DNA from 3 places in the Enterobacter sp. RIT637 genome. Region 1 is predicted to be linked to each of the others. Evidence: predicted binding sites of a transcription regulator. Region 1 holds the regulator's gene; each other region holds the start of a gene.
What was found. The regulator CRP, encoded in region 1, controls carbon source genes, mostly activating them, when cyclic AMP is high. The targets are predictions, from matches to a motif close to ATGTGANNNNNNTCACAT.
Positions count from the first base shown of each region.

Region 1 (9,968 bases):
GTTGAGGCCAAGACGCGCTTCACGGGTCACGATCAGGTAGCTGCACAGCGCCGCGGCGATGGACATCCCGCCGAAGCAGCCCACGGTCCCGGCAACAATCCCGACCACCGGGGTATAGCGGCGCAGGTCAACGATCGCGGCGTGGATATCGGCAATCGCCGCCAGGCCGAGGTTAGCCTCCTGCAGACGCACGCCGCCGGTTTCGAGGCACAGCACTGCCTGAGTCGGAATGCCGTTGCGGTTATCTTCCGCCGCCAGCTCCAGCGCCGCCGCCATTTTGGCGCCGGACACTTCGCCCATGCTGCCGCCCTGGAACGCGCCTTCAATCGCGACCACGACCGCAGGCTGACCGTTGATGGTGCCTTTCGCCACCACCATGCCGTCATCGGCCTGCGGGACAATGCCCTGCGGCCCAAGCCACGGAGAAATAATGCCCTCAAACGGATCCAGCAGTTCGCGGTAGCTGCCGTCATCCAGCAGGGCCTGCGCGCGCTGGCGCGCTTTTAGTTCGATAAAGCTGCTGTCATCACGCATGGCTCACCCCCTCAAAAACCTGTTCGATGCGAATGCGCGCCACGCCCGGCGTCGCGCCGAAGTCATGAATGGTCAGTTTGCCTGCCGGCAGGCTGCTGACCGTTTGCAGGCGGTTGAACAGCGCCTCCCAGCGGCCACGGCTGTTGTCGACTGAGGTGGTGATATCAATGGTTAAGGTCTGGCCCGGTTTGGCGGCGAACAACACCTCCATATCCCCGGAGCCGACAACCCCTGCCAGCGCCCTGCCGCTTACTTCGCGGCTGGCGGGCACGGTTAATGTAATTTTTTCCATAACATCCTCTTAATGCTTTGAATAAGGCGTTTCGACGCGGTCGAGAAACAGCGTGGCGGCAAGCAGGTCGGCAGCGCCGCCCGGTGAAGCGTTAAGCGCCAGCATCTCACGGTCCAGGCTCGCCAGCGCCTGCTGGCCCGCCGCCGTTGCACACCCTCCGGCGTTCAGTACCGCACGGGCACCGCTCTGCATGGCGTCCAGCCCCTCCATTCCGGCGCGTGACAGCACGCAGGTGTCGGTGAGGGAGGTCATGATGGCCATCAGCGCGTCGAGCCTGGCCTGCGTTTCACTGCTGCCGTTGAGACGGCTGAGGCGAAGCTGCGGCAATGCGCGCTGCATAACGTGCGGGAACGCCTGCTGCGCCTCTTCGCGTGCGCCCGGCACGCGGTAGCGGTGCGTGGCGCGCAGGCCTTTGCTGAACACCCTTGGTGCCGCGTCGTCCGGGAGTTTCGCCAGCTGAGCGGCGGTATTCGCGACGACCTGCGCAGTTGCCTCCCCGCCCAGCATCGCCACCGCGCTCACCAGCAATCCCAGCGCCCAGATCGCGCCACGATGGGTATTCACCCCGTCGGTGGCTGCCATCATCTGCTGCTCGCCTTCGCGGCCAAGACGGCCAACGCTTTGCCGAAGCGCAATATCTGCCGGACGCTGCCAGCTCTGCTGTGCCAGCGCCTGAAACGTGGGGGTCAGGCTGTGCGCGGAGCGCTCCATCAGCGCAAGCGATAAATCGTGGTGCGCGCCGTTCCCCCGACTGTCCACCAGACCGGGTTTCGGGCTTAAACGTGCTTCGTCAATCAGACACTGCGTGGCGGTTCGCGCCAGCCATTCGGCACCGCCTTCAACCTGAATCTGGGGCAGAAGTTTCATTACCAGCTCCGGAATTTCGCAGGTGGGTTATACAGACCGCCGGACCACTCCACGAGGTCAGACACGCTGCCAGCAGCCAGCAGAGAGCGGGTGGCGTCGGTGCGGCGAATCCCCATATCTTCCGGATAAACCACCTTGCCGCTCTGGCGCAGTTCCGCCACGCGTTTGGCGTCAACGCCCAGGCCGATATCGGTGATCCCCGCGACGGCGGCAACCATGGCCCGACGCTCTTCCAGATCTTTCGCCCGGTAGAGGTAGGCAATGCCCTCTTCCGTCAGCACGTGGGTCACGTCATCACCGTAAATCATCACCGGTGCCAGCGGCATGCCGGAGGCTTTCGCCACGTCAACGGCATCAAGTTTTTCCACGAAGGTTGGCTTCACGCCTGCCTGGAAGGTTTCCACCATCTGCACGACCAGTTTTTTACCGCGCTGCATCGGGTCCGGCTCGGTGATCATGTTCAGCCAGGCCGGGGTCGCATGACGACGACCGTGCGGGTCATGGCCCATGTTTGGCGCACCGCCGAAGCCGGAAAGACGGCCGCGGGTCACGGTTGAGGAGTTGGCGTAACCGTCAACCTGCAGCGTAGAGCCGATGAACATATCCACCGCGTACTGGCCTGCCAGCTGGCAGAAGGCGCGGTTGGAACGCATGGAGCCGTCGGCACCGGTAAAGAAGACATCAGGACGGGCGCGGATGTACTCTTCCATCCCCAGCTCGCCGCCGAAGCAGTGCACGCTTTCCACCCAGCCGCTTTCAATGGCGGGGATCAGCGTCGGATGCGGGTTCAGCGTCCAGTGTTTACAGATTTTGCCCTTCAGGCCGAGCTGTTCGCCGTAGGTGGGCAGCAGCAGCTCAATCGCCGCGGTGTTAAAGCCGATACCGTGGTTCAGGGACTGCACCTGGTGTTCCGCATAGATGCCTTTGATCGCCATCATCGCCATCAGGATATGTTCCTGTTTGATCAGGCGCGGGTCGCGGGTGAACAGCGGTTCGATAAAGAACGGCTTGTCCGCAACGACCACGTAGTCGATCCAGGAGCCCGGAATATCGACGCGCGGCAGATCGCACTCGTCGTCCACCAGCTCGTTCACCTGCGCGATGACGATGCCGTCGTGGAACGCGGCGGCTTCCACCAGCGCCGGGGTATCTTCGGTACTCGCCCCGGTGTAGAGGTTGCCTTTGCGGTCGGCTTTAAAACCGGCAATCAGCGCCACGTTTGGCGAAAGGTCGACGTAGAGGCGTGAGTAAAGTTCGATGTAGGTGTGAATCGCACCGATTTCGAGCTGACCGTCTTCCAGCAGCTGCGAAATACGCAGGCTTTGCGTCCCGGAGAAGGAGAAGTCCAGTTTGCGGGCGATGCCTTTCTCGAAGATATCCAGATGCTCGCTGCGGCCAACGCTTGGCATGATCATATGCAGGTCGTGAACGATTTGCGGGTTCACTTCAGCGAGCGAGCGGGAAAGGAAATCCGCCTGCTTCTGGTTGTTGCCTTCCAGCACGACCTTGTCGCCCGGGGCGATCAGTTTTTCCAGCATGGCGACAAGATCGCCGGTTGGCAGTACTTTGCCCTGCACCGGTACGGAGGCCAGGCGACGCGCTTTTTCCGAGCGTCGCGTGTTCCAGTGCCGGGTGGGTGTTTGCCCAGATAACATTATTAACCTCCTGATTCAGCTAATCATTCTGATTTGCTTAACGTTGAGTAAAGTCTGCGCTCTGGCGAGAAAGGCATCAATTAAGCGTAGAGCTGAATCATTAGCCTGAGAGTAATAATCAAGGTAAAGATTTGTGATCGGGATCAGTTCATGGTTCGGAAATCCAGGCTAAACGGGGTACAATTCGGAAGGTATAGTAAATTTCTGACAAGAATCAGCATCGCCCTTATGACCCAAATCATTCCATCAGACTTCGACATTGCAGCCGAAGAGAGCGCAGAGTTCGTGCCCATGCGCGGCGTGGCTAACCCCCACCTGCAAACCATGCTGCCGCGCCTGATCCGCCGCAAGGTGCAGTTCACCCCGCACTGGCAGCGCCTGGATCTGCCGGACGGCGACTTTTTAGATCTCGCCTGGAGCGAAGCGCCGGAGCAGGCCCGACACAAACCTCGCCTGGTGGTGTTTCATGGTCTGGAAGGCAGCCTGCACAGTCCCTACGCCCACGGTTTAATCGAGGCGGCGAAAGCCCGCGGCTGGCTGGCGGTGGTGATGCATTTTCGCGGCTGCAGCGGCGAGCCGAATCGCCAGAAGCGCATTTATCACTCCGGCGAAACCGAAGACGGCACCTGGTTTTTGCACTGGCTGAGAGAAAACTTTGGCACGGTGCCAACGGCGGCGGTGGGCTACTCGCTGGGCGGTAATATGCTGGCCTGCCTGCTGGCGAAAGAGGGTGATGCGGTCCCGCTGGATGCCGCTGTTATTGTCTCCGCCCCCTTTATGCTGGAGCAGTGCAGCTACCACATGGAAAAAGGGTTTTCCCGCGTCTATCAGCGCTATCTGCTCAACCTGCTGAAGGCCAACGCCGCGCGCAAGCTGAAGGCCTACCCGGACACCCTGCCCGTTAGCCTGCAGCAGCTCAAGCGCGTGAAGCGTCTGCGTGAGTTTGACGATCTGATCACCTCGAAGATCCACGGCTTTGCCGATGCGATTGACTATTACCGTCAGTGCAGCGCCATGCCGCTGTTGAATCAAATCACCACGCCGACGCTCATCATCCACGCCAAAGACGATCCGTTTATGGATCATCACTCCATTCCGGCACCGGAGCATTTACCGGCCAACGTGCAGTATCAGCTCACCGAGTACGGCGGGCACGTGGGCTTTGTTGGCGGCACGCTGCGCAGGCCGAAAATGTGGCTGGAAACCCGCATCCCTGACTGGCTCACCTCTTTTCTGGACGGTAAAAAATGATTATCCCCTGGCAGGATCTCGCTCCCGAAACGCTCGATAATCTGATTGAAAGCTTTGTATTACGTGAAGGCACCGATTATGGTGAACAAGAACGTTCGCTCGAACAAAAGGTCAGCGATGTTAAGCGCCAGCTGAAAAGCGGCGACGTGGTGCTGGTGTGGTCCGAACTGCATGAGACGGTCAATATCATGCCCCGCAACGCGTTTCACGGCTGATCTGTAAACCTTTCCAGTCAGGGAGTTGCTATGTCTGCCAGACATCCGGTTATTGCCGTTACGGGCTCAAGTGGGGCGGGAACCACCACCACTAGCCTCGCTTTTCGCAAGATTTTCGCACAGCTGAATCTCCGGGCGGCAGAGGTGGAGGGCGACAGCTTTCACCGCTACACGCGCCCGGAAATGGACATGGCCATCCGCAAGGCGCGCGATTTGGGCAAGCACATCAGCTATTTCGGGCCGGAAGCCAACGATTTCGGCCTGCTGGAACAAACCTTCCGCGAATACGGGCAGAGCGGGACCGGGCAGTCCCGCAAATACTTGCACACCTACGACGAAGCAGTTCCCTGGAACCAGGTACCGGGGACGTTCACCCCGTGGCAGCCGCTGCCGGAGCCGACCGACGTGCTGTTTTACGAAGGGCTACACGGCGGCGTGGTCACGCCTCAACATGACGTCGCGCGCCACGTGGATCTGCTGGTCGGCGTGGTGCCGATCGTTAACCTTGAGTGGATCCAGAAGCTGACGCGTGACATGAGCGAGCGCGGGCATTCTCGCGAAGCGGTGATGGATTCCGTCGTGCGTTCCATGGAAGATTACATTAACTTCCTGACGCCGCAGTTCTCCCGCACCCACATCAACTTCCAGCGCGTGCCGACGGTAGATACCTCCAACCCGTTTGCGGCTAAAAGCATCCCGTCGCTGGATGAGAGCTTTGTCGTCATCCACTTCCGCAACCTCGAAGGCATTGATTACCCCTGGCTGCTGGCGATGCTGCAGGGCTCGTTTATTTCGCACATGAATACGTTGGTGGTGCCGGGCGGAAAAATGGGGCTGGCGATGGAGTTAATTATGACGCCGCTGGTCCAGCGACTGATGGAAGGGAAGCAGATCGCGTAACGTCTGTTGCCGGATGGCGCTTCGCTTATCCGGCCTACGTTCGTGCAGTTGTAGGCCCGGTAAGCGCAGCGCCACCGGGCTTTGTTTTTACGCCTCGATCACTTCATACGAATGCGTGATTTTTACCGCTTTCTCCAGCATTAACGCCACTGAGCAGTATTTCTCCGCAGAAAGGTCTACGGCGCGCGATACTGCGGCATCCTTCAGTTCTTTACCGGTCACGATAAAGTGCAGATTAATGTGCGTGAACAGGCGCGGCGCCTCTTCGCGACGTTCGGAAGTAAGCTTCACTTCGCAATCGGTCACATCATGACGGCCTTTTTGCAAAATCGACACCACGTCAATTGCGCTGCATCCGCCCGCCGCCATCAGCACCATCTCCATCGGGCTTGGGGCTTTGTCGCCGGAGTTACCGTCCATCAAAATCTGATGTCCAGAAGCAGATTCGCCCAGGAACGTTAAACCCTCAACCCATTTCACACGCGCTTGCATATTCATTAACTCCAACGTTGCATTTTTGGTGACAGATTACGCGTGCATTACATTTCTCGCAACGGAAGGCGACCTGCATCATGCTGAAGCGAGACACCAGGAGACACGCGGCAAAAGCTATGCTAAAACACTCTGGATGCTACAGTAATACATTGACGTTACACATGTATGCAGAGGACATCAAACTTTACTGGCTGCGAAACGTTACGACAGCCGACTTCCCAGGGTATGGGTAAGAATTCGATTGCAACCCCAGAGTCCGGATGCATCTGATGACTCTGGTGACAGCTTATAACAGAGGATAACAGCGCATGGTGCTTGGCAAACCGCAAACAGACCCGACTCTCGAATGGTTCTTGTCTCATTGCCACATTCATAAGTACCCATCGAAGAGCACGCTGATTCACCAGGGTGAAAAAGCGGAAACGTTGTATTACATCGTTAAAGGCTCGGTGGCAGTGCTGATCAAAGATGAAGAAGGGAAAGAGATGATCCTTTCTTATCTGAACCAGGGCGATTTCATCGGTGAACTGGGCCTGTTTGAAGAGGGCCAGGAACGTAGCGCCTGGGTTCGTGCAAAGACAGCATGTGAAGTGGCTGAAATTTCTTACAAGAAATTCCGTCAGCTGATTCAGGTTAACCCTGACATCCTGATGCGTCTTTCTTCCCAGATGGCACGCCGTCTGCAGGTGACGTCTGAGAAAGTGGGTAACCTCGCCTTCCTGGACGTGACCGGCCGTATCGCGCAGACCCTGCTGAACCTGGCGAAACAGCCAGACGCCATGACCCACCCTGACGGCATGCAAATTAAAATTACCCGCCAGGAAATTGGTCAGATCGTCGGTTGCTCCCGTGAAACAGTGGGCCGTATCCTGAAAATGCTGGAAGACCAGAACCTGATCTCCGCCCACGGTAAAACCATCGTGGTTTACGGAACGCGTTAATTCCGCTCAAACGGCGTGCCATCGCAAGGTGTCACGCCGTTTTTGTCTCTACTCCCCATGTGGCGCAGGCTGATCTATCACCCGGAAGTTAACTACGCACTGCGACAAACGCTGGTGTTGTGCCTTCCTGTGGCCATAGGCCTGATCCTCGGACATCTTCAGCAAGGTCTGCTGTTTTCCCTCGTGCCTGCCTGCTGCAACATTGCCGGTCTGGACACGCCGCATAAGCGCTTTTTCAAACGCCTCATTATCGGTGGCTGCCTGTTTGCTGGCTGTAGTCTCGCGGTACAGCTCCTGCTTGCCCGTGATATCCCGCTGCCGCTGATCCTGACCGTGCTGGCGATGACGCTTGGCGTGACGGCGGAAATCAGTTCGCTGCACGCGCGACTGCTGCCCGCCTCGCTGATTGCGGCCATTTTCACGCTAAGCCTCGCCGGGAATATGCCGGTGTGGGAGCCGCTGCTGATCTACGCCCTTGGCACGCTCTGGTACGGGGTGTTTAACTGGTTTTGGTTCTGGCTGTGGCGGGAGCAGCCGCTGCGTGAATCCCTGAGCCTGCTCTATGTGCAGCTTGCGGATTACTGCGAGGCCAAATACACCCTGCTCACCCAGCATACCGACCCGGAGAAATCCCTGCCGCCGCTGCTGACGCGCCAGCAAAAGGTTGTAGACCTGATTAGCCAGTGCTACCAACAGCTGCACATGCTCGCCGCCAACAAGAACCACGAATACAAACGGCTGCTGCGCACCTTCCAGGTGGGGCTGGACCTGCAGGAGCATATCTCCGTCAGCCTTCACCACCCGCAGGAGGTGCAAAAGCTGGTGGAGCGCAGCCATGCCGAAGCGGTGATCCGCTGGAACGCGCAGACCGTCGCCGCGCGGCTGAGGGTTCTGGCTGACGATATCCTCTATCACCGCTACCCCACGCGCTTCAACATGGACAAACAGCTCGGCGCGCTGGAGAAAATCGCCCGTCAGCATCCGGATAACCCGGTAGGCCAGTTTGCCGCCTGGCACTTCAGCCGCATCGCCCGCGTGTTGCGCACGCAGCGCCCGCTTTATCCGCGTGACCTGATGGCGGATAAGCAGAAACGTCTGCCGCTGCTGCCCGCGCTCAAAAGCTATCTGTCACTGAAATCCGCCGCCCTGCGCAACGCGGCGCGGATAAGCGTGATGCTGAGCATTGCCAGCCTGATGGGCATGGCGCTGCACCTGCCGAAACCCTACTGGATCTTAATGACCGTGCTGTTTGTGACGCAGAACGGCTACGGGGCCACGCGAGTGCGTATCTTCCACCGGGCTGGCGGAACCCTGGCCGGGCTGATTATTGCGGGCGTGACGCTGCACTTCCACGTGCCGGAAGGCTATACGCTGGTCGGGATGCTGGCGATCACCATGGTGAGCTATCTGATCATCCGTAAAAACTACGGCTGGGCAATGGTGGGCTTTACGGTCACGGCGGTGTACACCCTGCAGCTGCTCACGCTCAACGGCGAGCAGTTTATCGTGGCTCGGCTGGTCGATACGCTGATTGGCTGCCTGATTGCCTTCGGCGGCATGGTCTGGCTGTGGCCGCAGTGGCAGAGCGGATTGCTCAGGCAGAACGCCCATGATGCGCTGGAGGCCGACCAGCAGGCCATTCGCCTGATCCTCAGCGACGACCCGCAGCCCTCCCCGCTGGCGTATCAGCGGATGAAGGTCAACCAGGCGCACAACGCCCTGTTTAACTCGCTCAACCAGGCGATGCAGGAGCCGGGCTTTAACTCGCACTATCTGGCAGACATGAAGCTGTGGGTGACGCACAGCCAGTTTATCGTCGAGCACATTAACGCCATGACCACACTGGCGCGCGAGCACACGATGCTGACGCCGGATCTGGCGCAGCGCTATTTGCAGTCGTGTGAAATTGCGTTGCAGCGGTGCCAGCAGCGTCTGGAGTATGACTCGCCGGGCGAGGCGGGGGATTCGAATATTCTGGAAGCGCCGGAGACGTTAACCCACGGGCCAATGAGCACGCTGGAGCAGCATTTGCAGCGCGTTCTCGGGCATCTGAACACCATGCACACCATTTCGTCGGTGGCATGGCGTCAGCGCCCGCATCACGGTATTTGGTTAACGCGCCGGTTAAAGCGAACCGAGTATTAGCCTTTAACGATCTTCGCGACCGCCGCGGCAAAGCGGGTTAACCCGTCTTCGATGTCTTTGTCTTCCACCACCAGCGACGGCGCAAAGCGCATCACGTCCGGCCCGGCATTGAGCACCATCACCCCTTCGTGCGCGGCGGCGTGCAGGAAATCACGCGCGCGGCCTTTGTACTGCGGCGTCAGCTCGGCGCCAATCAGCAGCCCCATGCCGCGGATCTCGCTGAACACATTATATTCATCGTTAATCTGCTGGAGATGCTTCACGAACAGCTCACGCTTCGCGCTAACGCCGTTCAGCACCTCAGGCGTATTGATAATATCAAACGCGGCTCCCGCCACGGCGCTCGCCAGCGGGTTACCGCCGTAGGTGGAGCCGTGAGAGCCGACGTGGAACGCGGAAGCAATCTCCTGCGTCGTCAGCACCGCACTCACCGGGAAACCGCCGCCGAGCGCTTTGGCGCTGGTCAGGATGTCCGGCGTCACGCCGTAGTGCATGTAGGCAAACAGATCCCCGGTACGCCCCATCCCGCACTGGACTTCATCAAAGACCAGCAGTGCCTGATGTTCGTCGCACAGCTCGCGCAGCCCTTTCAGGAATTCCGGCGTCGCAGCGGTCACGCCGCCTTCGCCCTGAATAGGCTCGACCACCACCGCGCAGGTGTGGTCGTCCATTA
Region 1 is NZ_JAIHAZ010000011.1:85,562-95,529, reverse strand. It holds gene K5E19_RS16100 (biotin-independent malonate decarboxylase subunit beta) at 1-534, opposite strand, end outside; gene mdcC (malonate decarboxylase acyl carrier protein) at 527-826, opposite strand; gene K5E19_RS16090 (triphosphoribosyl-dephospho-CoA synthase) at 836-1,693, opposite strand; gene mdcA (malonate decarboxylase subunit alpha) at 1,693-3,348, opposite strand; gene K5E19_RS16080 (hydrolase) at 3,577-4,599, shown strand; gene K5E19_RS16075 (YheU family protein) at 4,596-4,814, shown strand; gene K5E19_RS16070 (phosphoribulokinase) at 4,845-5,714, shown strand; gene K5E19_RS16065 (OsmC family protein) at 5,802-6,206, opposite strand; gene crp (cAMP-activated global transcriptional regulator CRP) at 6,518-7,150, shown strand; gene K5E19_RS16055 (YccS/YhfK family putative transporter) at 7,208-9,295, shown strand; gene K5E19_RS16050 (aspartate aminotransferase family protein) at 9,292-9,968, opposite strand, start outside.

Region 2 (9,968 bases), on a different contig from region 1:
CATTGCGCGCCGAGTGTTCAAACTCAGAGCGCGCGACCACCGGATTGTAGGCAATGCTCTGCACGCCAGAAAGCTGGCGCACGATTTCGAGCATCCGCTGGCGAGGCGCGCTGAGACGGCTTTGCAGCATATCGCACACCACCAGCGCTCCGGCATTGATAAAAGGATTACGCGGTTTACCCTGCTCCATTTCAAGCTGCAGCAGCGAGTTAAACGGCTGGCCAGAGGGATCTTTACCCACGCGCTGCCAGATCTCGTCTTCTTCATACTGACGCATTGCCGCCACCAGGCTCAGCACTTTTGAGATGGACTGAATCGAGAATCGCTCGGTGGCGTCACCGGCCTGGAAACGCTGTCCGTCTACCGTGCATATAGCGATGCCCAGCTTAGTACCGCTGACAGAGGCCAGCGCCGGAATATAGTCGGCAACCTTCCCCTTTCCGATTAACGGACGGACCTGCGCCAGAATATCGTCCAGCATCTCATTATGGATAACCGCAGCCACACTTTGCTCCTTGCCCTCAGGCTAAAACGGGCTGCGAGTATAACAGAGGCTTATATATTGCGTCAGGCAGGAAGACGAAAACGCGAGACGGCTTCCAGCAAATTATCGGACTCCTGATGCAAACGCGCAGAGGCATCCGACGCGTCAGACACCAGCGCATCCGTCTGACGCGACACCTGATTCAGGGCGTGAAGCTGGCGAGTCATCTGATGAATACTCTCCCCCTGGCTCAGCGTGGCGGCGGAGATGTCATTTAGTAGGCTGCTTAAATTCGCCACCAGTCCGGTAACCTGCTGCAGGTTATCTTCCAGCCGGTTAACCGCTTTTGAGCCATCATGAATACCCTGCAAAGAGTGATTGATCAGTTCCTGAATGGTCTGCGTAGAATGACTGCTTTTGCGCGCCAGCAGCCCCACCTCACGGGCGACCACGGCAAAGCCGCGCCCCTGATTGCCCGCGTGTGCCGCTTCAATGGCCGCGTTCAGGGCGAGAATATTGGTCTGGAACGCCACGCTGTCGATCATGGCGACGATCCCGCGCATCTCTGAGGATCGGTCAACGATCGCCTGCATGGAGGCATTCACCGTCGACATCATCTGGTCGCCGCCTGCCGCAGCATGACGCGCCTCATCCGCGCGGGCGCTGGCGAGTTTCGCATAGCCGGTGTTGCCTTCAACATGCATTTCCAGCGCGGCGATATTCGCCGTGACATCCTCAAGCTCTTTCGCCTGACGTACCGACTGCTGAAACAGCTTCTGATTCCCCTGCGCCAGGGAGCCAATGTTCTCGACCATTGAAGTCGTGGCGTGGCTGACCTGCGATACCAGCTTCTGTAGCCCATGCTGCAGGGTATTTACACTGCCGCTGAGCTGGTCAATCTCCCGGTTGAAGCAGGCAATATCTGGCGGTGTACCGGACAGATCGCCCGCTGCAAGCTGGTTGATATGTGCAATCAACCGACGCAGCGGCGTAATGACCCACCTCGCCATCCCGAACCAGACCAGAATGGCAATCGCCAGCAGGACAACGGGCGCAAACAGGAATAGCCTTTGCAGATCCGAAAGCTGCGCCACCAGCGTCTGCCGCCCCTGTATGGCCTGTTTCTCGCTCAGCTGCTGGTAACGCGCATAGTTATCGTTGAAGTCAGTCTGAAAAGCCTGAGCGGGAACAGCAAAAAAAGCATCAATGGAATTCGTTTTAATCAACCCTTCCGCCTGCTCTTTAATGGCACCGTAGAAAAGCTGATAGCTGTTCACCAGCGCCTCGTCTTTCGCCGGATGGAGTGCCAGCCACGCCGTCCATGCCTGATGAGAGTCGTCAAGCGCCTTTTGCGCCTCGTCCATCAGACTGTGCCAGCTCCCTTCCGAGCCGGTCTCTTTATCCTGCATAAACCAGACGCCGGAGCGATTAAGCAGATCGCTTGCGGCCAGCAGGGAAACGCGCGCCTGATCCAGTTTGCCCTGCTGCTGATACGCCAGCTGGTTATGCTGTTCGTTGCGCTGGGCATCTTTCAGAGAGGCGGTGAGCAGAAGCGTGCAGGAGAGTTGCAGTGCGGAGAAAAGCCCAATAATACAAAAAATGCCGGCCAGCAGACCAAATTGACGGGGGATGAGGCGCTGCGCAATACGGCGAAAAATTTGCGTTAGGTTCATAATTTTCTTCTGTAACAATACGTTAGACGCGAGCGAGTCTACGAAACGAAAATGACAGAACCATTGCAGAATAATGACAACGGCCCTCGTAATGAGGGCCGAAATAACAGGCGGGCGATAAATTACACGCGATCCTTCCAGACCGTCTGCACGTTGCAGAACTCGTGCAAGCCGAAATGTGAAAGCTCGCGACCGAAGCCGCTCTTCTTCACGCCGCCAAAGGCCACCCGGGCATCGCTGGCGCTGTAGCCATTGATAAACACCCCGCCGCACTCCAGCTCGCGGGAGAATTTTTCCGCCAGCGCGTCGTTCGCGGTAAAGACCGTGGCAGACAGACCAAAATCACTGTCGTTAGCCAGCGCTAAGGCATGGTCCGCATCCCTGGCAATCGTGATTGCCGCCACCGGGCCAAACAGCTCCTGGCGGAACGCGGTCATGTTCGGGGTGACGTTGCCGAGCACGGTTGGCGCGTAGTAGTTGCCCTCCCCAGCCAGTTTTTCTCCGCCCAACAGCAGGGTCGCCCCTTCTGCCAGCGTCGCCTGCACCTGCTGATCCAGTTCATCACGCAGATCGAAGCGCGCCATCGGGCCAAGATAGTTCTCTTCCGTCTCCGGCGAACCCATCTTCAGGGCCGCGACCGCATCGACAAAGCGTTGGGTAAAGGCATCAACCACGCCCGCTTCAACGATAAAACGCTTCGCCGCCGCGCAAACCTGCCCGGTATTTTGATAACGTCCCGCCACTGCGGCTTTCACCGCCAGATCCAGATCGGCATCGTCCAGGACGATGAAGGGATCGGAACCGCCCAGCTCCAGCACGCATTTTTTAAGCGCCGCGCCCGCCTGAGCGCCAATTGCCGCCCCGGCACGTACGCTGCCGGTGACGGTAATTGCAGCGATGCGGTGGTCGTTAATGGCCTGGCTGACGCCGTCGTTGGTGGCGTTTACCCAGCCAAACACGCCCTGAGGAAAACCGGCATCAGCAAAAATCTGCGCAATCAGATCTGCGGAGCCGAGCACGTTCGGGGCGTGCTTCAGCAGATAGCTGTTCCCCGCCAGCAGAATGGGGACCGCGCCTCGCAGCACCTGCCAGAGCGGGAAGTTCCACGGCATTACCGCCAGAATCGGCCCCAGCGGGCGGTACTCGATGACCGCGTTGTGATTCTCGACCTGCGTAGGTTCAGCATTCAGCATTGCCGGTCCATGTTCGGCATACCAGTCGCACAGACTGGCGGATTTAGCCACCTCCGCGCGCGCCTGCAGAATGGGTTTGCCCATTTCGCGGGACATCATCCGCGCCATCTCTTCACTGCGTTTACGCAAAGCGGCGCCCAGATCGCGCAGCTTCTGTGCGCGATGGGAAACGCTTTCGCGACGCCACTGGCGAAAGCCCGCATCGGCCTGGGCAATGGCGCGTTCGACATCGTCGGCTGTCGCCCAGGGATACGTGCCCAGGGTTTCGCCCGTCGCCGGGTTTACAGAGCGTGCATGAGTAGCAGATGAAAGGGTCATGATGTTCTCCTCGCAATAACAGTTGATTCATTGTGGCCCACTCTGCTATTTCTTAAAAATGAATAATAATGACCACCTTATTCACGAATCGAGAACGCTATGGACTTAACTCAGCTTGAAATGTTTAACGCCGTCGCGCTAACCGGCAGCATCACTCAGGCGGCGCAGAAGGTGCATCGTGTGCCGTCGAACCTGACCACCCGCATCCGCCAGCTTGAAGCGGATCTCGGTGTCGAGCTGTTTATCCGAGAGAACCAGCGCTTGCGCTTATCGCCAGCCGGGCATAATTTTCTGCGCTACAGCAGGCAGATCCTGGCGCTGGTAGACGAGGCGCGGATGGTTGTCGCCGGGGACGAACCGCAGGGGCTGTTTGCCCTCGGCGCGCTGGAGAGCACAGCCGCCGTGCGCATCCCGGAGAGTCTGGCACAGTTTAACCAGCGCTATCCGCGCATTCAGTTTGCGCTGTCCACCGGGCCATCCGGGACGATGATTGATGGGGTACTGGAAGGCACCTTGAGCGCCGCATTTGTTGACGGGCCGCTATCCCATCCGGAGCTGGAAGGGATGCCGGTTTATCGGGAAGAGATGATGCTGGTGACGCCCGCCGGGCACGTTGAAGTCTCAAAAGCCACCCAGGTCAGCGGCAGCGATGTTTACGCTTTTCGCGCGAACTGCTCCTATCGCCGACATCTTGAAAGCTGGTTTCATGCCGACAGAGCCACGCCGGGGCGTATTCATGAGATGGAGTCGTATCACGGCATGCTCGCCTGCGTGATTGCCGGGGCGGGCATCGCATTAATGCCCCGATCGATGCTGGAGAGCATGCCGGGGCACCATCAGGTTGAAGCGTGGCCGCTGGCGGAAAACTGGCGCTGGCTCACCACCTGGCTGGTGTGGCGGCGCGGGGCGATGACTCGCCAGCTTGAAGCCTTTATAGAGCTGCTAAACGAACGTCAACCACCAGCGCCTTCTCCATAAACAGGCTTAGCGGATCTTCAACGTACGGGGCAAACGCCGGCCGCAGTTCGTATCCGCACTGCTGATACAGACGGATAGCGGCATGCTGTTTGATCCCCGTTTCCAGCCGGAGGGTATGGCAATCCCGGCTCAGGGCCTCATCCTCAAGGGCGGCCAGCAGCTTTTCCCCAAGATGCTGCCCACGGTGGGTCGGGTCGATATACACCCGCTTCATCTCTCCCGTGCCGTCACCGTTCAGCACCACGGCACCACACCCGACGGCGTTGAGCTGTTGGTCGCGAATAATCATCAAAATCAGCGACGCGTCCGGCAGATCGGCCAAATCGAGCAGGTGGTTGCTTTCTGCGGGGTAAAGTTCGCTCTGATAGCGGTCAAGGGCAGCAATCAGAGTGAGGATGTCCGGATGACGGGCAGATTCAGAGGTGATGGAATACATGGCAGGCTCCTTGCTATTTTTCTTTTAACATAGCGCAGCCCTGCCATTGTGTTTCATAGCGTTAACTTATATCGCTATCAGCTAGCGCAAAAAGATCCGCCCTTTCAAATACAGCGTCGCCTGTCCGCCAATCAGCACGCGATCACCCTTCAATTCGCAGCGCAGATCCCCGCCGCGGGCTGACACCTGACGGGCATTCATGGAGGTTTTACCCAGCTTTTCGCTCCAGTACGGAATCAGCATGCTGTGCGCCGATCCCGTCACCGGATCTTCCGGCACGCCTTCACCCGGACAGAAGAAGCGGCTGACAAAGTCATACGAGTCCCCCGGCGCCGTGACGCAGACCATTTTATCCAGCGGGATCATTGCCGCGATATCCGGCGTTAAGGCTTCCACCTGCTGCTGGCTTTCCAGCACCACCATGTAATCGCGCCCAGCGCGGACCTCTTTCGCGCCGCTAATGCCCAGCGCGCTGAAGAGTAACGCGGGCGGATTGTCGACAACCTCCGTCGACCATGCCGGGAAATTGAGCGTCAGCCAGTCCCCGTTGCGTTTCACCGTCAGGTCGCCAACAAAACGCGTTGAGAAGGTGATTTCGGTATGCGGGTAGTCGAGATATTCAAAAATGACGTGGGACGCCGCCAGCGTGGCATGTCCGCAGAGGTTAATTTCATCAAGCGTGGTAAACCAGCGCAACTCAAAGCCGCTATCCGTACGCACGAAGAAGGCCGTTTCCGACTGGTTATGCTGCTTCGCCATGTTGAGCAGCGTCTCGTCCGGGAGCCACTCTTCCAGCGGGCAAACCGCCGCCGCATTGCCACCGAACGCCCTGTCGCTGAAGGCATCTACCAGATAAAAATCTATTTCCTGCATGGTCTCTTCCTCTTTTTTCTAGCGCAGAAATACTGTGCCTTTCAGATAAAGTGATGCCTGGCCGCTCATCATCACCCGCGAACCTTTCAGTTCACAGCGCACATCGCCGCCGCGGGCCGACACCTGACGCGCAAACAGCGTCGTTTTCCCCAGCGTTTCACTCCAGTAAGGAATGAGCATCGTATGCGCAGAGCCGGTGACAGGATCTTCAGGTACGGCAACGCCCGGTGAGAAGAAACGGCTGACGAAGTCGTACTCACCCTCTCCTCCACGCGCGGTGACGGCAACTTTATGTTCACCTGGCGTCATGGCGGAATAATTCGGCGTCACGGCTTCAACCTGCTCGCGATTTTCCAGTACCACCACCCAGGCGCGCCCCTTTCGGGCCTCAACGTAGTGGTTGATCCCCAATGCCGCGAGCATCTCTGGCGGCGGCGTCGATTCCTGCGTCGGACAGGCCGGGAAATCGAGTGTAATCCAGTCACCTTCCCGGCTGACCGTCAGGCGGCCCGAGGCGGTCTCAAAGTGAATGCGCGAGTCCGGGTAGTCCAGCTCGTTAAACAGCACATACGCAGCGGCAAGCGTCGCGTGTCCACAGAGATTGACCTCGGTTAAGGTGGTAAACCAGCGCAGCTCAATCCCACCTTTACCGCACACGAAGAATGCGGTTTCGGACTGGTTATGCTGCTGCGCCATGTTGAGTAGCGTCTCATCCGGTAGCCATGCGTTAAGCGGACAAACCGCCGCCGGATTGCCACCAAATGAGGTATCACTGAACGCATCTACCAGATAAAAATCAATCTCCTGCATCGACTTACCGCCTGTTATCGTTATGTTGTTCTTTATCTTCACGGAAAACCTCGCCCGCCGCTACCGCTGTGACACGGTAAATTTTGTGATTAAGGTCACATTATGGTTGAGTTTTCGCCGTTTAACGCTTTAAGATCGTCTCCTCATCGTTAATCAATCCCAGACATCGCTATGACAACAAACACGGTTTCCCGCAGGGTCGCGTGGCTACGTGTGGTCACGCTCGCCATCGCTGCGTTTATTTTTAATACCACTGAATTTGTGCCGGTTGGGCTGCTGTCTGACATAGCCGACAGCTTCCAGATAGAGACGGCGCAGGTGGGCATTATGTTGACCATCTACGCCTGGGTGGTCGCGCTAATGTCGCTGCCGTTTATGCTGCTGACCAGCCAGATGGAGCGGCGAAAGCTGCTGATTGGCCTGTTCGTGGTCTTTATCGCCAGCCATGTGCTGTCGTTTATGGCGTGGAATTTTACGGTGCTGGTCATTAGCCGCATCGGTATTGCCTTTGCCCATGCGGTGTTCTGGTCGATCACCGCGTCGCTCGCTATTCGCCTGGCTCCGGCGGGGAAACGCGCGCAGGCGCTGAGCCTGATTGCCACCGGTACCGCGCTGGCGATGGTGCTCGGCCTGCCGATTGGCCGCATCGTTGGGCAATACTTCGGCTGGCGCACCACCTTCTTTGCCATCGGCATGGGGGCGCTGATCACGCTGGTCTGCCTCATCAAGCTGCTGCCAAAACTGCCGAGCGAACATTCCGGCTCGCTGAAAAGCCTGCCGCTGTTGATGCGACGCCCTGCGCTGCTGAGCATTTATTTGCTTACGGTGATTGTGGTGACAGCCCACTACACGGCCTACAGCTACATTGAGCCGTTTGTGCAGGTTGTTGCGGGCTTTAGCGCCAACTTCGCCACGGTTCTGCTGCTGATTCTGGGCGGCGCGGGCATTGTCGGCAGTATTCTGTTTGGTAAGCTCGGCAACCAGCACGCGTCAACGCTGGTGAGCAGCGCCATTGGCCTGCTGCTGGCCTGCCTGCTGTTGCTGATGCCTGCCGCGGGTAGCGAAAGCCATCTGGCGATCCTCAGCCTGTTCTGGGGTGTAGCAATCATGATTATCGGTCTGGGCATGCAGGTGAAAGTGCTGGCGCTGGCACCGGATGCTACGGACGTCGCGATGTCGCTCTTCTCAGGGATTTTCAATCTGGGGATTGGGGCGGGCGCGCTGCTGGGAAATCAGATTAGCCTGCACGTGTCGATGTCGGCAATTGGCTATCTGGGGGCAATCCCTGCACTTGTGGCGCTTATCTGGTCGCTACTTATCTTCCGTAAATGGCCGGTAGCGCTCGAGGAACAGGGTCAACACGGGTGAGGTTTGTTTGTGCCGGGGGGCGGCTTCGCCTTACCCGGCCTACAAAACCCGTAGGCCCGTGCAAGCGAAGCGCCGCCGGGCAAGACATCAATGATAGGTCTTAATAATTTCCAGCACGCCGTTAATAATAAACTGCACGCCCATGCACACCAGCAGGAAGCCCATCAGGCGTGAAATCGCTTCAATACCGCCCTTGCCCACCCAGCGCATAATCGCGCCTGAACTACGCAGGGACGCCCACACGATAATACCGATAAGCGCGAAAATCAGCGGCGGCGCAACCGTCAGCACCCAGTCCGGGAACGTTGAGCTGTCACGCACCGTTGAGGCGGAACTGATGATCATCGCAATTGTACCCGGCCCCGCCGTGCTCGGCATCGCTAACGGCACAAAGGCGATATTCGCGCTGGGCTCTGTTTCCAGCTCTTCGGATTTGCTGGCCGCTTCCGGTGATTCATGCGCTTTTTGCGCGGGGAACAGCATACGGAATCCGATAAAGGCCACAATCAGCCCCCCGGCGATACGCAGGCCGGGAATCGAGATCCCAAAGGTGTTCATCACCAGTTGTCCTGCATAGTAGGCCACCATCATGATGGCAAACACATAGACAGAGGCCATCATCGACTGATGATTGCGCTCTGCGCTGTTCATGTTCCCTGCCAGCCCCAGAAAAAGCGCCACCGTCGTTAACGGGTTCGCCAGCGGCAGCAACACCACCAGCCCGAGGCCAATTGCTTTAATCAAATCCAACATAATGCGTCGTTGTCCTTATCCATATTCATCACCGCAATTATAGGGTGAAAGTGTGACCTTCAGCCATTATCACAACGTAACCATTATTTTCTCACTGCAATGATAACCCTGCGTTATGTATATGATTTGAAAGCACTCAAAAAAAGTTCATGAAACGTTTTAGCAATTCGTGGCATCCGCCGATTCATTCAGTTGACTTATACTTGCCTGAGCAATAATATCTGCCGTGACTAAACTACTTGCCAGGGCAACCATTGTGAAAAGCACCAGCGATCTCTTTAACGACATCATTCCACTGGGCCGTCTTATTCACATGGTTAACCAAAAAAAAGATCGCCTGCTCAACGACTATCTGTCACCGCTGGATATCACCGCAACACAGTTCAAAGTGCTGTGTTCCATTCGCTGCGAAGTGTGTATCACGCCGGTTGAGCTGAAAAAGGTGCTCTCTGTCGATCTGGGTGCGTTAACCCGCATGCTGGATCGTCTCGTCTGCAAAGGATGGATAGAACGAAGCCCTAACCCGAATGACAAACGCGGCGTGCTGATCAAACTGACCAGCGACGGCGCGGCCATGTGTGAGCAATGTCATCAACTCGTAGGACAAACACTGCATCAGGAACTAACAAAAAACTTAACGGCAGATGAAGTGGCAACGCTTGAGCTTTTGCTTAAGAAAATACTGCCGTAAACAGAAAAAGAGGTATGACGATGTCCAGACGCAATACTGACGCTATCACCATTCATAGCATTTTGGACTGGATCGAGGACAACCTGGAATCGCCGCTCTCCCTTGAAAAAGTGTCAGAGCGTTCAGGTTACTCAAAATGGCACCTGCAACGGATGTTCAAAAAAGAGACCGGTCATTCATTAGGTCAATATATTCGCAGCCGCAAGCTGACGGAAATTGCCCAAAAACTGAAAGAAAGCAATGAGCCGATCCTTTATCTGGCGGAGCGTTACGGATTTGAATCGCAACAAACCCTGACGCGCACGTTTAAGAACTACTTTGATGTGCCGCCTCATAAGTATCGTATCACCAGCATGCCGGGTGAATCCCGATATCTCTATCCGTTAAAACA
Region 2 is NZ_JAIHAZ010000002.1:9,155-19,122, reverse strand. It holds gene glsB (glutaminase B) at 1-505, opposite strand, end outside; gene K5E19_RS03725 (methyl-accepting chemotaxis protein) at 568-2,157, opposite strand; gene sad (succinate-semialdehyde dehydrogenase) at 2,280-3,668, opposite strand; gene ptrR (putrescine utilization regulator PtrR) at 3,768-4,646, shown strand; gene K5E19_RS03710 (GNAT family N-acetyltransferase) at 4,600-5,082, opposite strand; gene K5E19_RS03705 (PhzF family phenazine biosynthesis protein) at 5,164-5,955, opposite strand; gene K5E19_RS03700 (PhzF family phenazine biosynthesis protein) at 5,974-6,765, opposite strand; gene K5E19_RS03695 (sugar transporter) at 6,937-8,133, shown strand; gene K5E19_RS03690 (MarC family NAAT transporter) at 8,221-8,886, opposite strand; gene marR (multiple antibiotic resistance transcriptional regulator MarR) at 9,143-9,577, shown strand; gene marA (MDR efflux pump AcrAB transcriptional activator MarA) at 9,598-9,968, shown strand, end outside.
Region 2: K5E19_RS03695 (sugar transporter) is a predicted target of CRP. The motif match lies at 6,849-6,866, and genes of this name have one in related genera.

Region 3 (9,968 bases), on a different contig from region 1:
GCCGACGCTGATTTTCGCCGGGTCGCCTACGCTTTCAACCTGCACGATGTAGTCCACCTGGTCCTGCACCAGGCTGGCGGGCATATTGGGGAACGGCACCAGGGCTTCGGTCAGCAGCACCACCTTGCGGGCAAAGTGCGCGTCCACCATGGCGTAGCCGAGCGAGCCGCAGCACGATTTGCCGTGCGTTCCGTTGGCGTTGCCAAACTCATCGCTGCACGGCACGCCGAGAAACGCCACGTCGATATTCAGCTCGCCGTCCTGGAGCAGCTTCACGCGCCCGCCGTGGGAGTGAATTTGCACCGGCTCGTCCATCAGCCCGTGGGAGATGGCGTCTGCCAGTCTGCCGCGCATTCCGGAGGTGTAAATCCGGGTGATGACGCCGCTTTCAATATGCTCGATCAGCGCATCGTTGCAGGTCATCAGCGAGCTGGAGGCCAGCGTCAGGTTTTTGAAGCCCATCCGCGCCAGCAGCGCCACGACGGTGTTGATCACCCGGTCGCCTTCGCGAAACGCATGGTGGAAGGAGATGGTCATCCCGTCCTGCAGGCCGCAGCGCTTAACGGCCTCTTCAACAGAGGCGCAGAGCTTGCGGCTGTGCTTCGCGTCGCTGTCCGCCAGCCACGGCGTGGCGCTGTGGGCGGTATCAAAGGGTTTTAAGTCCCGCAGATGGGGAAAATTCACGTGAAGAAGTTCTGTCTGATTCATCATCTCATCCTTACCGACGCACGCCGGAGGCCGCCGCGCGCTCCAGCACCACCTGCGCGTGGTTAATAATCGGTGCATCCACCATTTTGCCGTTGAGCGACACCACGCCCAGGCCGTTACGCTCGCCCTCTTCTGCCGCTTCAATCACCCTTCTGGCGTGATCCACCTCTTCCTGAGTCGGGGCGTAGGCGTTGTGCAACAGGTCAATCTGGCGCGGGTTAATCAGCGATTTGCCGTTGAAGCCCATCTTGCGGATCAGATCGACCTCGCGCAGGAACCCGGCCTCGTCGTTAACGTCTGACCACACCACGTCGAAGGCGTCGATGCCCGCCGCGCGGGCGGCATGCAGCACGGCGCAGCGGGCGTAGAACAGCTCGGTGCCATCGCCGCGCTCGGTCTGCATGTCCATCACGTAGTCAAAGGCGGCCAGCGCGATGCCGATGAGGCGCGGAGAGCTGCGGGCAATCGCCACGGCGTTAATGACGCCAATGGCCGATTCAATCGCCGCCATTACGCGGGTGGAGCCGACCTCGCGCCCGCACTCACGTTCGATACGCTCAAGGTGGCCTTCCAGCTCGTAGATATCGTCCGGCGTGTCGGTTTTCGGCAGGCGGATCACGTCCACGCCGGCCCGCACGGCGGCTTCCAGATCCAGCAGGCCAAACGGCGTGCTGAGCGGGTTAATACGCACCACGGTTTCAATATCCTGATACATCGGATGCTGAAGCGCGTGGAACACCAGCATGCGCGCGGTATCCTTCTCGCGCAGGGCAACGGCATCCTCAAGGTCAAACATGATGGAGTCGGGACGGTAGATAAAGGCGGTGGAGAGCATGGCGGCGTTGGCGCCCGGCAGGAACAACATACTGCGGCGGAGTTTGCTCATTTCAGCGCCCCCCAGTTGATGGCCTGTTCATCTGCGGCACGCATCAGCGCGCTTTGCAGGCGGGCGCGGATCACACAGTCCAGCGCCCCTTTGTCTTCAATAATGATTAATCCCTGGTGCACGTTCATGGCGCGCAATGTGTCGTTGACCACCTGGCGAATCTGCTCGCCAAACTGCTTAATCACTTCACTGTGGATGACTATCTCCAGCTCGCCGTGAGCGGGAGCGATTTTCACCATCAGGTCGCTGGACTCCTGCGTTCCGGCCAGCGCCTCCCTTACAATTTTCATGATAAATTCCTGGTAGTTAAGCGACTTCCGCACTCGCACGGTAATGCGTTTCGAGATGCGCGAAGGTGGAGTCCGGGACAATCTCCCGGATCCGGGAAAACTGCTGTGTCTTCAGTAAACGGCGCACTTCAGACGCTGAAATAGCGTTGCCGGTGGCCTTGATGCGCGGCATTTCCACCACCTCGATATGCGAGGCCAGCAGGTCGTGCAGCGTCTGGTTGTACTGGCGGGTGATATCGCAGAACGGCTCCGAGCCGATGAAGCGGTGCGTGATGCCGAGCGCCGGGGCGATGAAGTCCCGGAAGATCAGCACGTCAATCTCGCTCCACGCCTGCTGCACTTTGCCGGTCTCTTTCAGAAAGTAGGCCGGGAAGGTGGCACGGGAGATGATGTACTGCGAGCCTTCATGCACCACCACGTTCGGCAGATGCGCCACGCCCGCGCGCACCATCTCGAGGCGCGCGCTGAACGGGAAGAACGAGGCGTCTTCACGGACCACGAACAGATGCAGGGCGTCGCACCGCGTCGCCGCCTGCTCCACCAGATGGCGGTGGCCGAGGGTGAACGGATTGGCGTTCATCACTATCGCGCCAATGTTCTCCCCGCACCTGCGCTTCGCGCGCAGGGAACGGCAGTAGCGCTCGATCCCCTGCGGGGTGTTCTCCATCAGCACCGCGTTGTTCCCGCTCTGGGCAATCGGCCAGAAGCCGCTGCGCGCAAAGCGCTCCCGGTTACACGGACGGGTGCAGAGGAAGAGGTGAAAATGGCCGCGCTCCAGCGCCGCATTTTCCACCTCTGCCAGCAGCCGCGCACTGAGGTTCTCGCCGCGAAGCTGTTCGTTAACCGCCACGCATTTGATGACGTTGGCAGCAAGCCCTGCGCAACCCACCAGCTGCGCGCCAGACCAGGCTTCGACAAAAAGCGTGATGTCGTTGTCCAGGCCAAGGCCGCTGTCTGCCAGCAGGTAACGGATCTGGCTTAAGCGTTCCGGATGCTTCGCCACGAGGGTGTGGCGAAATTCGATGGGTTGACTGTTCATGCCGCCTTACTCAGTGTGCCGCCGCAAGCCCAACGGCCGGCGCTTCCACGATCACGTTGCTCAGATGACCGATATGCTCGATCTCCACCTCAATGCGATCGCCCTCTTTCATAAACAGCGGCGGGTTACGCTTTTTACCCACTCCGCCCGGGGATCCGGTGATGATCACATCGCCCGGACTGAGGCGGGTAAAGGTGCTGATGTACTCGATCAGCTCCGCAACCTTGTGGATCATGCTGCTGGTGTTGTCTTCCTGCACCATGCGGCCGTTCAGCCAGGTGCGGATCGCCAGCTGGTGCGGATCCGGGATCTCATCCGCCGTCGCCATCCACGGGCCAAACGCGCCGGTCTGCCGCCAGTTTTTACCGGCGGTAAACCAGGTGTGCTGCCAGTCGCGGGCGGATCCGTCCATGTAGCAGCTGTAGCCCGCCACGTGGCGCAGGGCGTCGTCACGGCTGATGTTCTCCCCGCCTTTGCCGATGATCACCGCCAGCTCGCCTTCGTAGTCGAATTCGCTGGAGTGGCGCGGCTTCAGCACCGGCTCGTTGTGGCCGGTCTGTGAATCCGGGAAGCGGACAAACAGCGTCGGGGCCGGGTTATGCTGGTCAAACTCCTTGCGCTTGTCGGCGTAGTTCATGCCCACGCAGAGGATTTTTTCCGGCTGCACAATCACCGGTAAGAAGGTGATGGCGCTCAGCGGCACGTCCACGGCGTCGTTCAGGTAGCGGGTGGCCTGCGCCAGCCCGTTGCCCTGCAACAGCGCCTTAAGGTCGCTGTAGCGGTCGCCGAGACGGCGGCCTAAATCAATCACGCCGTCGGCCTGGACGATGCCGTAGCTGCGTTTTCCCTGGTATAAAAAGCTTGCGAGTTTCATTGTTCTTTCCTGAAAACTTAAACGAGGAAGTTGCCCAGAATCAGCAGTGAGATAGAGACGTTAATCGCCCCGCCGATACGGGTAGCAATCTGGGCGAACGGCATCAGGCTCATGCGGTTGCCTGCGGTCAGGATCGCCACGTCGCCGGTACCGCCCTGCCCGCTCTGACAGCAGGAGACGATGGCGACATCAATCGGGTGCATACCAATTTTTTTGCCGACGAAGAAGCCGGTGGCGACCAGCGCGGAAACGGTGCTGACAATCACCAGCAGGTTGCTGACGGTGAACGCCGCCACCAGTTCATGCCACGGGGTGATGGCCACGCCGACGGCGAAGAGGATTGGGTAGGTCACGGAGGTCTGGAAGAATTTGTACACCACCTGCGAGCCTTCCAGCAGGCGCGGAGAGGCGCCGTTGCAGAGCTTCACCAGCACCGCCATAAACAGCATGCCAACCGGAGCAGGCAGGCCAATCAGCTTGTGGCCGAGCATGCCCAGCATGTAGAGCAGCACCGCCAGCAGCGCGCCAGAGGCGATAGTGGTGACGTCCGCTTTGCCGGAAAACGCAGGCTGAGAGACGGTGGTATCGGCATTCGCGCGGTTAGGCATCAGCTGGCCTTCGCCGGTCAGGTGCGGGTAGCGCTTACCGAGCTGGTTCAGGCAGCCGGAGATGATGATTGCCGTCAGACCGCCGAGCATGACCATCGGCAGCACGCGGCCGAGCGCCACACCCTGGTCCATGTGCAGCAGGGTGGCATAGCCGATGGAAAGCGGGATTGCCCCTTCCCCGACGCCGCCCGCCATAATCGGCAGAATGATAAAGAAGAAGATCTGGAACGGCTCAAGGCCCAGCGCCAGGCCGACGCCCATCCCCACCAGCATGCCGACGATTTCGCCGCACAGCATCGGGAAGAAGATGCGCAGGAAGCCCTGAATCAGTACCGTGCGGTTCATGCTCATGATACTGCCGACGATAATGCAGCAGATATAGAGATAGAGAATGTTGGTGGATTTATAGAACTTGGTGGTGGACTCGACCACCACGTCCGGCAGCAGGCCGTAATAGACCAGCGCGGAAGGGATAAAGGTGGCGCAAATCGCCGCCGCGCCGAGCTTGCCGACAATCGGCAGACGTTTGCCAAACTCGCCGCAGGCAAAGCCGAAGAAGGCCAGCGTGGCCACCATCACCACGATATCGCTCGGCAGTTTTCCGCCCAGGCAATCAATGGCAATCAGCGCGCCCGCCAGAACGAACAGCGGCAGAGGAATAATCCCGATTTTCCAGGTATCCATAATATGCCACCAGCGCTCTTTGAGCGAAGGTCGCTGAATTTCAATCGGGTCGTGGGTAACAGAGAAAGAATCGTCAGTTGTGCTCATAATAAGCCCCTTGGTTATTTTGTGCGTTCAGCTTAGAGTCACAAAGGCTTACTTTATGTGAGGAATGGCATATTAAAAGCGAAGTTTTAATGGCAGCTATGGTTTTAATGGTTTCTTTTATTTAATGTGATTTATACCTTATTTATTGCCGTGGTTTTTATGGTTTCTTTTCTTAAGTGAACAAATAAATAACATTTATTAATTTAGCCTTAAGACGCCTGGCGTTTCGGATAAATCTTTTACAGGCGCTGCTGTGCAAGGGATCACAAGTTTTCCGCAAAGCGGACGTCACCACGAGAAAAGATGATATATTAGCCTGCCTTGTTGATACCCGGCGTGATAGTTATGAAAGTGTCATTTCAGATCAAGCTGTTTATTTCGCTGGTCGCTTTTTTCTCGGTACTGTTTGCATTACTGGGTGGATATTATTACGTCGACGTCGGAAGACAGCTTTATCAGGAAATGAGTGCACGTGCAAAAATACAGGCCGAAGAAATTGCGCTTATTCCTACTTTGCGAAAAGAAGTCGAACAGAAAGATATCAACGGCATCCGCGACTTTATGCAGAAAATAGCGGCCCACAGCGACGCCAGTTTTATTGTGATTGGCGATAATAAAGGGCTGCACCTGTTTCACTCGGTTTTTGCTGACCGGGTGGGCAAAACGCTGGTCGGCGGCGATAACGACGAGGTTCTGCACGGTAAAAGCACGACCACTATCCGCAAGGGCGGCCTGGGTATTTCACTTCGTAGTAAAGCGCCGATTTTTAACGATCAGGGGCACGTTGTAGGGATTGTCTCGGTGGGCTATCTCACCAGCTATCTGGACACCATCACCGTCAATAAAGTGGTTAACATTCTGATTGCCGCCGTGCTGCTGCTGATCGCCCTGTTTGTCTTCTCCTGGTTTTTCACCCGCAGTATTAAGAAGCAGATCTTCTCGCTGGAGCCACGCGAAATTGGCCTGCTGGTGCGCCAGCAGAAAGCGATGATGGAATCCATCTATGAAGGGGTCATCGCTATCGATGACGATCTACGCATCGAAGTGATCAACCAGGCGGCACGCAAGCTTTTAGGCTTAAGCCAGCCCGCCCGCGAGCTGCGCGGACAGCTGATTAGCCAGGTGATCGATCCTGTTCCGTTCTTCAATACGCAAACCATGCTGGCGAAAGACACCCATGACGAAATCTGCCGCTTTAACGATCTGACGGTCATTGCCAGCCGGGTAAGGATCATGCTGGAAAATTCGCTACAGGGCTGGGTGATCACCTTCCGGGATCGCAACGAGATCGACTCGCTCAGCGCCCAGCTCAGCCAGGTTAAACGCTACGTTGATAACCTGCGCATTATGCGCCACGAGCAGCTCAACCGGATGACCACCCTTTCCGGCCTGCTGCACATGGGCCGCTATGAAGAGGCGATTGGTTATATTCAGGCGCAGTCGGAACACGCGCAGGAGCTGCTGGACTTTATCTCGTCGCGCTTCAGCTCTCCGACGCTGTGCGGCCTGCTGTTAGGCAAAGCCGCGCGTGCGCGGGAGAAGGGCGTCGAGCTGAGCTTCGACCCCGCCTGCCGGATGGATAAACCCTTCCTGCCGCTGCTTGAATCGGAACTCATCTCGATTATCGGGAACCTGCTGGATAACGCGATTGAAGCGACACAACGCGCCCCGCTTCCGCATGCGCCGGTTGAAGTGCTGATCAAACTGAGCGAACAGGAACTCATCATCGAAGTCGCCGACCAGGGTATTGGCATCAAACCGGAGATCCGTGAGCGGATATTTGAGCGCGGTATTACCACCAAAACGCGCGGCGATCACGGTATTGGCCTGTATCTGATTGAAAGCTACGTCACGCAGGCGGGCGGCGCCATCGAAGTTGCGGATAACACGCCGCGCGGTGCCATTTTCTCACTGTTTATTCCCGCCACGGGAGCTGCCCGGCGTCCCGCACAAGAACTGGAAGATACTGATTATGCAACATGAACTTATCGACGTACTGATTGTTGAAGACGAGAACGAACTGGCGCAACTGCACGCGGAGCTGATCGGTAAACACCCGCGTTTGAGGCTGGTCGGGATTGCCTCTTCACTGGCTGACGCGCAGACGCAGCTTGAGAGCAAGCAGCCTCAACTGATGCTGCTGGATAACTACCTGCCGGACGGCAAAGGCATCACGCTTATCAGCAACCCAATGCTGGCTCGCGCCAACTGCTCGGTGATTTTCATCACCGCCGCCAGTGACATGGACACCTGCAGCCAGGCCATCCGCAACGGCGCGTTTGACTACATCCTCAAACCGGTATCCTGGAAGCGGCTCAGCCAGTCGCTGGAGCGCTTCGTGCAGTTTACCGAGCAGCAGCGGGTCTGGAAGATTGTCGACCAGCAGAACGTGGATTCCCTCTATCAATTGCAGGCTAAAAATTACCGTCAGGACAACGGCAGCAAAGGCATTGAAGAGAACACGCTGGCGCGGGTACAAACGCTGTTCAACGACAAGGCAACGCACTGCTTTACCGTGGATGAAGTCGTGAGTGAAACGGGTTTGAGTAAAACCACCACCCGGCGCTATCTGGAACACTGCGTGGAGGCGGGGTTTCTCAGCGTGGAGATGCTGTACGGGAAAATTGGGCATCCGAGGAGGATGTACAAACGTAGTGCGGTTTGATGAAACGTTCCCTCTCCCTGTGGGAGAGGGTTAGGGTGAGGGCAACAGCCCACGCTATCTTAAAACGTACCCATACAGCCGCTTAATCCCGTCGGCATCCTTCTCGCTGTAGACACCCTGCAGCTCCGGCGAGAAGCCCGGCAGCATGTTAATGCCCTCTTCCAGCGCCAGAAAATAGCGCTGTACCGCTCCGCCCCAGACCTCACCCGGCACCACACACAGCACGCCCGGCGGATACGGCAGCGCGCCCTCTGCGGCAATGCGTCCTTCGGCATCGCGAATACGCACCAGCTCCACGTTCCCGCGAATGTACTCCTGGTTAGCATCCTGCGGGTTCACCACAACGTCGGGGAAGCTTTCCCGGCGGAACATCGCCTTTTGCAGATCTTTCACGTTAAAGCTGACGTAGAGATCGTGCATCTCCTGGCACAGCTGGCGGATCGTGTAATCACGGTAGCGCACAGGATACTTCTGATAGATGGTCGGCAGCACGTCGGCCAGCGGTGTGTCGTCTTCAATGTGCTGTTCAAACTGTCCCAGCATCGCCACCAGCTGCGCCAGCTTCTCGCTGCTTTCGGCAGGGGTTAGCAGGAACAGGATTGAGTTGAGATCGCACTTCTCCGGCACGATGCCGTTCTCGCGCAGGTAGTGCGCCAGAATGGTCGCCGGGATACCAAACTCGGTGTAGTTACCGGTTTCGGCATCAATACCCGGCGTGGTCAGCAGCAGCTTGCACGGATCAACAAAATACTGGTCACGGGCGTAGCCGTCAAAACCGTGCCAGTTCGCGCCTGGCTCAAAGCTGAAGAAGCGACGCTCGCTGGCGATGGTGTGTGTCGCATGATCCTGCCACGGCCGCCCCGCCACCACCGGTGGGATAAAGGGTTTGATCATATGACAGTTGGCAATGATCGCCTTGCGCGCCTCAATCCCCAGCTCTACGCACTCCGCCCACAGCCTGCGTCCGCTTTCACCTTCATGGATCTTGGCATTCACATCCAGCGCGGCGAACAGCGGATAAAACGGGCTGGTGGAGGCATGCAGCATAAACGCATTGTTCAGCCGCTTGTGCGGGCAGAAGCGCGCCTGACCGCGGATGTGGTTATCCTTTTTATGGATCTGTGACGTTTGCGAGAACCCGGCCTGCTGCTTATGCACCGACTGGGTCACGAAAATCCCAGGATCGTTCTCGTTCAGCTCCAGCAGCAGCGGGGACGTTTCCGCCATCATCGGGATAAACTGCTCGTAGCCCACCCAGGCGGAGTCAAAGAGGATGTAGTCGCAGAGGTGGCCGATCTTGTCGATCACCTGACGGGCGTTGTAGATCGTCCCGTCATAGGTGCCCAGCTGAATAATAGCCAGACGGAACGGGCGAGGCGCATCGGCCTTTTCCGGCGCAACGTCACGGATCAGATTTCGCAGATACGCATCGTCGAAGCAATGCTCGTCAATCCCGCCGATAAAACCAAACGGGTTACGTGCCGCTTCAAGGTAGACCGGCGTGGCTCCCGCCTGGATCAGCGCGCCGTGGTGATTAGATTTATGGTTATTGCGGTCGAACAGCACCAGGTCACCGCGGGTCAGCAGCGCATTGGTGACAACCTTATTCGCGGCGGACGTGCCGTTCAGCACGAAGTAAGTTTTGTCCGCGTTGAACACCTTCGCCGCGAACTTTTGCGCATGCTTGGCGGACCCTTCGTGGATCAGTAAATCACCCAGCTTTACGTCGGCGTTGCACATATCGGCGCGAAACACGTTCTCACCGAAGAAGTCATAAAACTGCCGCCCGGCGGGATGCTTTTTGAAAAACGCGCCGTGCTGATGCCCGGGACAAGCAAAAGTGCTGTTGCCCATCGCGACATACTGGCTCAGGGTGTCGAAAAAAGGCGGCAACAGATCCTCTTCGTAACGGCAGGCGGCAGACTCCAGTTCCAGGAACTCCTGCGCTTTTCCTGCGATTACAGCAGTGACCCCTTCAGGAACATTCGTCGGCTCCTGCGAGAACATAAATACCGGAAGCTGAAAGCCCGTACGTTTCAGCAGCGCAAGGATGCCGCTACAGCTTTCAGCGACCGTAATGACGACTGCCGCCACGTCGGTAAAATCGGTGTTATCCAGCGTCACCAT
Region 3 is NZ_JAIHAZ010000009.1:104,146-114,113, reverse strand. It holds gene citF (citrate lyase subunit alpha) at 1-708, opposite strand, end outside; gene citE (citrate (pro-3S)-lyase subunit beta) at 719-1,594, opposite strand; gene citD (citrate lyase acyl carrier protein) at 1,591-1,884, opposite strand; gene citC ([citrate (pro-3S)-lyase] ligase) at 1,901-2,923, opposite strand; gene K5E19_RS14705 (fumarylacetoacetate hydrolase family protein) at 2,934-3,797, opposite strand; gene K5E19_RS14700 (2-hydroxycarboxylate transporter family protein) at 3,815-5,176, opposite strand; gene K5E19_RS14695 (sensor histidine kinase) at 5,522-7,159, shown strand; gene K5E19_RS14690 (response regulator) at 7,149-7,841, shown strand; gene K5E19_RS14685 (ornithine decarboxylase) at 7,896-9,968, opposite strand, start outside.
Region 3: K5E19_RS14700 (2-hydroxycarboxylate transporter family protein) is a predicted target of CRP. The motif match lies at 5,301-5,318, and genes of this name have one in related genera.